3 regions of the Paenibacillus amylolyticus genome follow, and region 1 is predicted to be linked to each of the others. Evidence: riboswitches for the same ligand, from Rfam matches in the RefSeq annotation. Region 1 holds a riboswitch; each other region holds the start of a gene.
The links. Region 1 has a riboswitch for S-adenosylmethionine ahead of mmuP (S-methylmethionine permease). Riboswitches for the same ligand answer to the same signal wherever they lie in the genome.
Positions count from the first base shown of each region.

Region 1 (3,287 bases):
AACGTACCGAAGGAGCTTCTACAAGCTGACCTGTCGAGCTTTCTCTCCCTACTAAACTACTCTGCACTTCTGCCCACACGTCATCTCTCGCCTGTACAGCCAGTTCCACCGTCTTCCGGATCAGCTCCAGTGCTGACTGTTCATCGATCCCTCTCTTACGGAAACCATCCACCGTCGCCTGATAACTGGATGTAATCGCACAGTCGGCTCCTGCTCGAAAATAATCTGCATGGACCTGAACAATAACATCCGGATTCTCAAGCAACACACGAGCAGACCATAGTGGATCATCGAGATCACATCCATGCTGTTCGAGTTCCGTAGCCAACGCTCCATCCAGAATCATGACCGGATGTTCACGAAGGATCTGTTCTATGGGGTTAGTCTGTTGTGCTTGCGTCATGTACTTGTCCTCTTTTCTTATTCACACGTTCTGTCAGATAATAAGCAGCGTAACATACTGCGATAAACGGAACCCCACAATACAGCGCAATTCGCTGTGTCGGGTCAAAGGCAATACCTATGCATGAAGCCAGGCATAATATAAATGAAACAATTGGTACCACCGGATACAGTGGTGTGCGGTAGACCAGATCTTTGACCGCATGTCCTTCCCGGATATATTGTCTGCGGAACATGTATTGGGAGGCACTGATACTCATCCATACTGCAACGACAGCCAGACCTGAAATGGAAACCAGTGTAATATACACGGTACCTGGCGCAATGATGCTGGACAGCAAAGCCAGCGCACCACCCACCATACTAATCAGAAGTGCATTCAGCGGTACTCCGCTTTTGGTCAATTTGGCAAACCACGGAGAGATCGTTCTTTTGTCAGCCAGAGACCAGAGCATACGTGAAGATGCATACAGGCCTGAATTGGCAGCAGAGAGAATCGCCGTCAGAATAACAAAGTTCATAATGTCTGCTGCATAGGGTACACCCACCCGCTCCATTACCGCTACAAACGGACTTTCCAGTACACTGGCATCCGACATGGGCAGCAAGGCCGACAAGATAATAATCGTTCCGATGAAGAAAATAACCAAACGCCACAGCGTTGTATGAATAGCCTTTGGTATCGTCTTTTCCGGGTTCTCCGTCTCACCGGCGGCAATGCCGATTAACTCGGTGCCTGAGAAGGCAAAGTTTACAGCAAGCATGGTCATCAATATCGCTGTAGCCCCATGAGGGAACCACCCGGATGCGGTAATATTCGATAGAAATGGAGCCGGTTCAGAATCCGCCATGGGAATGAACCCAAACATGGCTGCGCCACCGATAATAATGAAGATTACGATAGTCACTACTTTTACAGATGAGAACCAGAACTCGGATTCCGCAAAAAATTTCACCGTTAGAGCGTTAAACAGAAAGATCATCAGTGCAAAAACCGCGCTCCATATCCATACGTTTACCGATGGGAACCAGCGCTGCATAAGCAATCCGGCGGCTGTGAATTCGGAGCCAAGCGCAACAGTCCAGGTTAACCAGTATAACCAAGCCACCGTGTAACCTGTTGCCGGTCCGATATATTTGGCTGCATAACTATGAAATGCTCCCGTCTCTGGCATATGAACAGACAGTTCACCAAGACAGAGCATCACCAGATATACAACGATGGCTCCAATCAGATAGGACAGAATGGTTCCCAGTGGTCCCGCCTGCTGAATCGTGTAACCTGAGCTGAGGAATAATCCCGTTCCAATGACTCCTCCGAGAGAGAGCATGACCACATGCCGTGCCTGCATTTTCCGCTGAAAATGCCCTTTGTCGTTGTTGTTCTCCATACCTGCTGCTCCCCTACTTCTTCATCCAGAAAAAACAAAAAAGACCCACTCTGCCTAAAGAGTGCGCCGTTACTGACAAATAAAAACAAACGCTCCTATCTATCAGGCTTTCACCCGCTGGAATTAGCACAGTATCCTTCAGATCTGTTGCTGAGGTTTCTAAGGGCCAGTCCCTCCACCTCTCTGGATAAGAAAATGATTTTTTACTAATATAGCGATCTATCATGAATGTGTCAACAATTAAATAATATATGGCACACCTCGCTATTCGGTGGAAGACCCCGGATTCGTGATGGTGGTCTTTACCTCATAGGTGATCGGCACGGTGCTAAAAATTTTATCCCAATCGTCTTTGACTTTTTTCCATGTTTTAGGTTCTTTAATACGCAAGCTATCCCGAAAATCCGCAACATCTACTTTATAGGTATGCTGAAGTTTGTATAACAACTGTCGAATCTGTTGTTTGGCAAGTTCAGCAAATTCTTTTTCCAATTCACTGAGATACGCACCTTTTTCCTCTTCCTCGGGAGCACGCCAATCCTCCATCAACCAGCCTTCGGATTCAGTTTTCACATGGAATGAAATATCATCGCCAACCACTTTTGGAATTATTGTTGTTTTTTTCTTCTTCATTTCATATACAACAGTGAACCCCTCTTTATTGTATGTCTTCAAGATACCTCCTTTTTCTTTAGGTCTGAGCCAAGATAGCCCTTCTAGATCCGTTTGGCTGAGTTCCCCGATGAATTTGGTTGTTTTCCCATCAAAGATACTGGCACCGGAGAACTTGTCCTCTCCATTGAAGTTCAGTACATTCTGGAGCAAAAAGCTGGAACCGGATTGCATTTGTGCATCTAATTTGGAGAGTAGAACGGGGTCCAGGATTTTATTGGACAAGTATGAATTACCGGTAATACCTGTAAGATAAAATGCTGGAATCCGGGAAGGATCATCTGAAGTCAGTACATCAACAGCGCGATGATGGCTAATCAACACCAGACAGTTAGGACGAATATCGTTATCCCGAAGTACAAAATCCAGCAGCTGGTCCAGACCATACTTTTTGGCGATATCCTTGGACACAACGATAACCTTCAGATGATGTCCGATGAGCGGATGATCTCGTCTCAGTGCAAACTGACGAAAGATTTGCAGCAATGAATCTCCGGTAAGCTGTTCATTGGAATAGGACGTTTTACCAGAAGCAGGCGAACCGGATTGTTGGCTCTTTTGACTGCTGGAATTACCGGGAGCAATCTGTACCGTGGCCGTCAAATTGTTCTGCTTGGAGTACCCTCCTCCCTGATTGGCGATGTTCTCCTCAAATTCCGTCTCTTTGCCGATATCGATCCCGAGACCAACGTAGACACTTAGATCCTCTATCTCTCGACTGCTCCAACATCCGGATATCGTTAAGAGAATGCATAATACAGTGGCTAAGCGTAACAACATGCGGAATGTAATCATGCATGCTTGCCTCCTTTTTTGCGAATC
Region 1 is NZ_CP145892.1:5,916,252-5,919,538, forward strand. Features, by position in the region: gene mmuM (homocysteine S-methyltransferase) at 1-403, opposite strand, end outside; gene mmuP (S-methylmethionine permease) at 381-1,793, opposite strand; SAM riboswitch class I at 1,886-1,987, opposite strand; gene V6668_RS26245 (Ger(x)C family spore germination protein) at 2,058-3,260, opposite strand; gene V6668_RS26250 (spore germination protein) at 3,257-3,287, opposite strand, start outside.

Region 2 (3,287 bases), 3.0 Mb from region 1:
CCCGGTTCGCAATACTGGATTGGTAGGCTTCTCGTAAGTTGCCCATCAGGTCGCGATAAGTCTCAAAGGTTTCAGATATTTTTACAGCATTCTCATAGATGTCACTGAAATACTTTTGCAGTTGATCATCGATGAGACGCAGATCTTTTTTGTTCAGGGTGTTAATGACCTCTTTCTGAGGTCCAAGCACTTTTTTCAGCCACAGAATCTCACTGCGTAGCCCGATAATTTCATTCAGATGTGACTTTTTGGTGTGCATCAGAATGTCTTCCTCAAGCTTCTCGATCCGTGCTTCAATTCGGTCACCTACGGTGAAATAATTATCAACAATCAAGTCAACCAGCAAATATAGCAGACGATCCGGTGTACTGATTTCCTGTTCCCACAGGATAGGTTTCAGTGTGCGCAATTCGCTGATCTTGTGCTTTGTAACACTAATAATGAAATGTCTGCCAAGGAATAAGTTAACCGCACGTAGAAATATCTCTTCATCATCAAAACGGATGCTATTAATAACAATAAAATAATGGTTCTCATAAATTTCAATCTTCGGACGTTGTTCTTCGTCACTAAGACAGTCTTCCACAGCCAGATCATGCATCAAGAACAGCGGCTGAAGTACCGCCAAATCGTCTACGTCTGCATCAATCCAGTAAAATCCTTCCGCTGGTGGAGTCAGCGCCTGCTGAATGTCGTCCACCGGAATAAATACACCGTTGTTTACCAACCGGATTTTCATCGTTAATCTACTCCTTCTGCACCCGCCAACTTGGCGGATATTATCATTATGGGCGCAAAAAGAACAAATCAGCCGGTCGGCAGCGGAGCCTGGAGATCAGGGCTGCGTTCACTATATAATCAAACGGAAGTCACTTCCCGCTGCCGGCATGCTGATGTCAATTCTCTATGCAGTTTGTCGGAATTCGGCTGCCAGTCAGGCCTCGGGTCGCCATCCATTTAATATGTCACCTCTCACATAAGGGTTTATAACACCTTGTTTAGTATACCGCTGGTACAAGGTGCTTTCAAGCGCAAAAATGTGTCTATTTCGCGCCCTGAGGCAGTGTATGACAACGGATGATGAACGGTTCCGGTCTGGGAAGCAGACATTGAACTGCAACTTGACGTGAGGGCATTAATGTAATAAAGTAGACGGTGAACCATATTAAATTACAATCTAATACAGCGAAATCTTATCAAGAGTAGGTGGAGGGACTGGCCCGATGAAACCCGGCAACCGGCGGTATACCGCACGGTGCTAATTCTTGCAGCGACTAAGTGTCAAGTGGCACTGTTGTAACTGAGAGATGAGAGAGGCGCATATCTTTTTTACATATGACCTTTCTCGAAATCCGAGGAAGGTCTTTGTCATATGCCCCGACTTCTCAGCAGTGATTTTCGCTAAGGAACTTGAGGTTGTTTGTAACGTTGGATGAAAGAGCAATTCAATGTTTTTACAAGCTCAAGGCAGTCTATAACTGTATTGATGTGAAGACATCAAGCCAGGGGTGGCTGCATCTATCTATGCACAAGGAGGAGTTAGACTTACTATGCCAATCAAAATACCCGATACTCTACCTGCAAAAGAAGTACTTGAGGGAGAGAATATCTTCGTCATGGATGAAACTTCTGCATATCAGCAGGATATTCGTCCACTCCGTATCGCTATATTAAACCTGATGCCCACAAAGGAAACGACCGAAACACAATTGCTTCGTCTGGTGGGAAACACGCCTATTCAGGTGGATGTCGTTCTCGTACATCCCAAATCCCATACGTCGAAGAATACGTCTCAGGAGTATTTGGATCTGTTCTATAAAACCTTCGATGAGATTGAGCACCGCCGTTTCGATGGAATGATTATTACGGGCGCCCCTGTGGAACAGATGGATTTCGAAGACGTGAACTATTGGAATGAAATCCAGGAGATCTTCGAATGGACTAAAACCAATGTGACTTCAACCCTCCACATATGTTGGGCTTCCCAGGCAGGTTTATACCATCATTTTGACGTACCCAAGGTTGCACTTGATGAAAAGTGTTTTGGCGTTTTCCCACATACCATCAATAAACCACATGTTCCGTTGTTGCGTGGATTCGATGAAGTATTCAACGTTCCACATTCCCGTCATACGGAAGTGAGACGCGAAGATATTGAAAAGAATGAGAATTTAGAGATTTTGGCTGAATCCGAGGAAGCGGGGATCTTCCTGGTTGCTACCAGAGACGGCAAACAGATTTTTGCCACAGGACATGCCGAGTATGACCCGTTCTCATTAAAGTGGGAGTATGACCGGGATACAGCTAAAGGGTTGGATATCGCATTGCCTAGACATTATTATCCGAATGACGATCCTTCCCGTGTGCCACCAGCTACTTGGCGCGCTCATGCCAACTTATTATTCTCTAACTGGCTCAATTACTATGTGTATCAAGAAACACCTTACGATATTGGCCCGCAAATCTAATCGAGATTACAGGAGGATGCAGCAATGGAAGACAACAACAAGTTGAAAATCGAAAGCCGCTTAGCACAAATTGGGTCCATCAATGAACCGGTTACAGGCGCCATTAACTTTCCGATCTATCAATCCACTGCGTTTCGCCACCCGAAGCTTGGACAAAGCACGGGGTTTGATTATATTCGTACGACCAACCCAACTCGCAAAGTGTTGGAAGAGGCGGCCGCAGCGCTGGAGTCCGGTGATGCAGGATTTGCCTGTAGCTCAGGTATGGCCGCGCTACAAACCATCTTTGCCATGTTCGGTCAAGGGGATCATCTGATTGTATCGCTGGATCTATACGGCGGAACCTATCGTCTGCTTGAACGCATCTTGTCCCGTTTCGGTGTAACCGCAAGTTATGTGGATACAAATGACATTGCAGCACTGGAAAATGTTCGTCAGCCGAATACCAAAGCTGTATTTATTGAGACACCAACCAATCCGTTGATGATGATCACAGATGTGGAAGCTGTCGCTTCCTGGGCGAAAAGTTACAACCTGTTGACCATTGTTGACAACACGTTGCTGACTCCATTTTTCCAACGTCCGATTGAACTGGGTGCCGATATCATCATTCATAGCGCTACCAAATATCTGGGCGGACACAATGATGTGTTGGCCGGATTAATTATTACCAAAGGTGAGGCGTTATCTGCTGAGATGGCGTTCCTGCATAATTCCATTGGAGCGGTATTATCTCCAAGTGACTCCTATCAGCTGATGAAAGGTATGAAAACGCTGGCTCTTCGCATGGAGCGTCATGAGCACAATGCACTTACCATT
Region 2 is NZ_CP145892.1:2,001,970-2,005,256, forward strand. Features, by position in the region: gene corA (magnesium/cobalt transporter CorA) at 1-739, opposite strand, end outside; SAM riboswitch class I at 1,191-1,314, shown strand; gene metA (homoserine O-acetyltransferase MetA) at 1,551-2,468, shown strand; gene V6668_RS09160 (PLP-dependent transferase) at 2,493-3,287, shown strand, end outside.
Region 2: it holds a riboswitch for S-adenosylmethionine, as region 1 does, so the genes downstream of both, metA (homoserine O-acetyltransferase MetA) here and mmuP (S-methylmethionine permease) in region 1, are expected to answer to the same signal.

Region 3 (3,287 bases), 310 kb from region 1:
CAATTACACCACGATCAACTTCTCGCAAAGTAGTTTCCACTAAACGAGCGAAGTATGGAGCTGCTCCAATAACGAGAGGCGGTATCACACCCAGTACCCCTGTGGCCGTACCAACGAGTGCACGTGTGAACGGAATAATGGCTATAATCAGTATGATAAAAGGAACTGACCGCAGAATATTCACAATAAACGATATTATCGTATACACCACACGTGACTGTATTGAGGCGGATCTCGCCGTCATGAATAGCAATACGCCAAGCGGCAAACCAATGATAATGGTGAACAAGCCAGAAGCGCCCAGGATTTGTAGTGTCTCTATTGAAGCTTTACCAATCTCTTCCCAACGTACGGTTGAAAAATCCATCTAACGAAGCACCTCCACATCAAGTCCCTCAGCGGTTAATTCTGATATCGTCCGATCAATCGCATTTGAATCACCCTCGAACCGAACGGTCAGCTGCCCATAAGGAACCTGTTTGATCGTAGAGATTGTACCTTGCAGGATGGCAAAATCCACGCCTGTCTTACGTACCGTTCTAGACAAAATCGCTTCATACGTTTTGTTACCCAGAAAGGATATCTTCACAAGTTTGGAAGCAGCACCTGCCTGCAATTCAACGCCTGCATTTGCCAGAGCGGTCTCTTCCAGAGCAAGTCCAGCTTCATGGTCACGCATCATGAAGTCCCGCGTAATCGCATGCTGCGGCTTCAGGAACACGTCTGTTACAGGTCCTTGTTCCACAATGCCGCCCTGATGAATGACAGCCACCTTGTCACAGATGTTCTGAATGACATGCATCTCATGTGTGATCAGCACAATCGTAAGGTTGTACTTTTCATTAATGTCGAGCAATAACTTCAGGATTGAATTTGTCGTCTGCGGATCAAGTGCCGAAGTAGCCTCATCACAGAGAAGAACATTTGGGTCACTTGCAAGTGCTCTCGCAATCCCTACACGTTGTTTCTGGCCACCCGATAATTGAGCCGGATATTTGCTGCTGTGGTGCTCCAGACCAACCAGTGCAAGCATTTCCTTCACTTTGCGATCAATGGCTTCCTTGGGTGTATTCACAAGCTTTAGTGGAAAAGCTACATTGTCATATACCGTTGCCGAAGATAACAGATTAAAGTGTTGAAAAATCATCCCGATCTTGCGTCTCTGTTGCTGCAATTCGGTTTTGCTTAGTTCAGTAAGGTTGATTCCGTCGACCCATACCTCACCCTCCGTAGGCCGTTCCAGCAAATTAATGCAGCGAATCAATGTGCTTTTTCCAGCTCCGGAATGGCCAATCACACCGTAGATTTCACCCTTTTGGATGCTCAAATTCAGCTCGGATAACGCTGTTGTAGATTTTGCCCCTTTGCCGTACGTTTTCGTTAAACCTTTTAATTCAATCAATCGCACTTGCCCCTTTCCAACCACCTACATGTATCTTTACCCGATCTAAAGGAAAACTCCCCTTAAAGTACAAAAAAAGAGCCCTTTGCAGATACAAAGAGGGCTCTTCACGTGAAAGAATATACCTTCTCATCTGCCAAAATCGTGTCTTGCACCATTTTGTAGGAATTAGCACCTAACATCTATAACGAATGATACATGTATCATGTCGTTACAAATCGGTTGCCGGGCTTCATCGGGCCTGTCCCTCCGCCGCTCTCGATAAGAAATATGTTGTTGTAGGATTTTATAAGTTCATGTAGTTTATGCTTTATAATGTGAACGTAACTTCCAAAATATCAGTTATATCCGTGTAACATTCGATTGAAACTCAGTATATTCCAAGTATTCCGATTTGTCAAAGGGAATTATTTCTTTTCCATATTTTGTTGATATAACTATAAGAGGCTGTTAACGTTTCACAGACCATATCGACGCCCTGACGCATTTCCTGCACATGCTGATTCAGATCCTCCAATTTCACTTTACCTTGCAAGGTCTGGTGTAACTGCCACAGGTCATCGTGCATTTCTGAGTTCATGTAGTGAATTTCCATATTACGTCGTTTGCGCAGCTTGCTCATCGGTTCACGATAAGAGTCCTTGATCTGTATTAATTGCAACGCAAGATCATGATGCTCCCTTGCATAGTCGAACTGCCTTAACACCGTAAAATAAGAAAAATGCGCTTTGGTATTTGAAGTATTCAACTGGAATATTTCATTTAATACCGTGCCCACTTTATCCAGAATGGCAAAGCAGCGGATAAAGCCATCTTTGTAGAAATACACATACCGGGCATACTCGGCTTTTTCAGTCGGCGTCATATCATCCGTTGAACCTGCAACGACCTTTTTGCGAAAATGAGCAGCAGCGAAACAGCTTTGCTCCAGTTCATCCAGTGAGGAGATGAGTCCCTGAGTCCACACATACAGTTTCCGATAGTCATGCGTGGGATCATGGTCCACATGCATTTGTCGTTGAAATAGCTCAAGCGTATGCGCCATTGCGTCCATCGCTGCCTTCAATTTACCTTCGTTTATACGTGGCTTTTCCCCCAACAACGTTCGCAGCATATCTAACCTCCTCTTTTCCAAATCAACAAGAATTCATCACCGTGAACGAAACATCATTCATTCCGTGTAATTGCTGCTTGCCATAGGTTGCCCTGATCCCTCTGACATCAAACAAAGTCCACCTGTCCAATGATGTACATCACTGGATGGTGGACTTTCATATTTAAAAACGATTAGCCGGGCGATGTAGCTTGTACACCAGGAAACTCATATACGTTAAGACTCCGAACAATATGGCGATATCCAGCATATGAGCAAGAGCTACGAACATGTATACTTCCGGACGGTTCATTGTCACCATCATGAAAATACCAATGACTACTTGCATCAGAATAAGAACAACGGATACCACACCCAGAGTACGCATTTCCTTGTTGTCCGGATGATTACGGTAAGCGAAATGACCCAGGATTGCGATAACAATCACGAGCGACGCAGCTGCTGCACGGTGAGCAAAAGCAACCGCTACCCCACCCGAAAGCTCAGGAATAATCTGCCCGTTACAGAGCGGAAATCCAGAACATCCGCCGGCAGAATCCGTGTGACTCACAAATGCACCTGTGTATACCACGAGATATGTGTAAATGGTGGAGAACCAGACCAGATTCCTGAATTTTTTGCTAACCCGAGGGTATTTATTCAGGCGCTCCAATCCGCCATCTTTGGCCTCCTGCCTTATGCCCAGCGCCATCATTAGAGAACTGGCAAAAGCAATCAGTGCAAAACCAAAATGCAGTGCCATGACTGCTGAAGATTGGGAGAAGACAACGG
Region 3 is NZ_CP145892.1:5,607,112-5,610,398, forward strand. Features, by position in the region: gene V6668_RS24815 (methionine ABC transporter permease) at 1-367, opposite strand, end outside; gene V6668_RS24820 (methionine ABC transporter ATP-binding protein) at 368-1,402, opposite strand; SAM riboswitch class I at 1,529-1,670, opposite strand; gene V6668_RS24825 (Cthe_2314 family HEPN domain-containing protein) at 1,800-2,516, opposite strand; gene V6668_RS24830 (COX15/CtaA family protein) at 2,680-3,287, opposite strand, start outside.
Region 3: it holds a riboswitch for S-adenosylmethionine, as region 1 does, so the genes downstream of both, V6668_RS24820 (methionine ABC transporter ATP-binding protein) here and mmuP (S-methylmethionine permease) in region 1, are expected to answer to the same signal.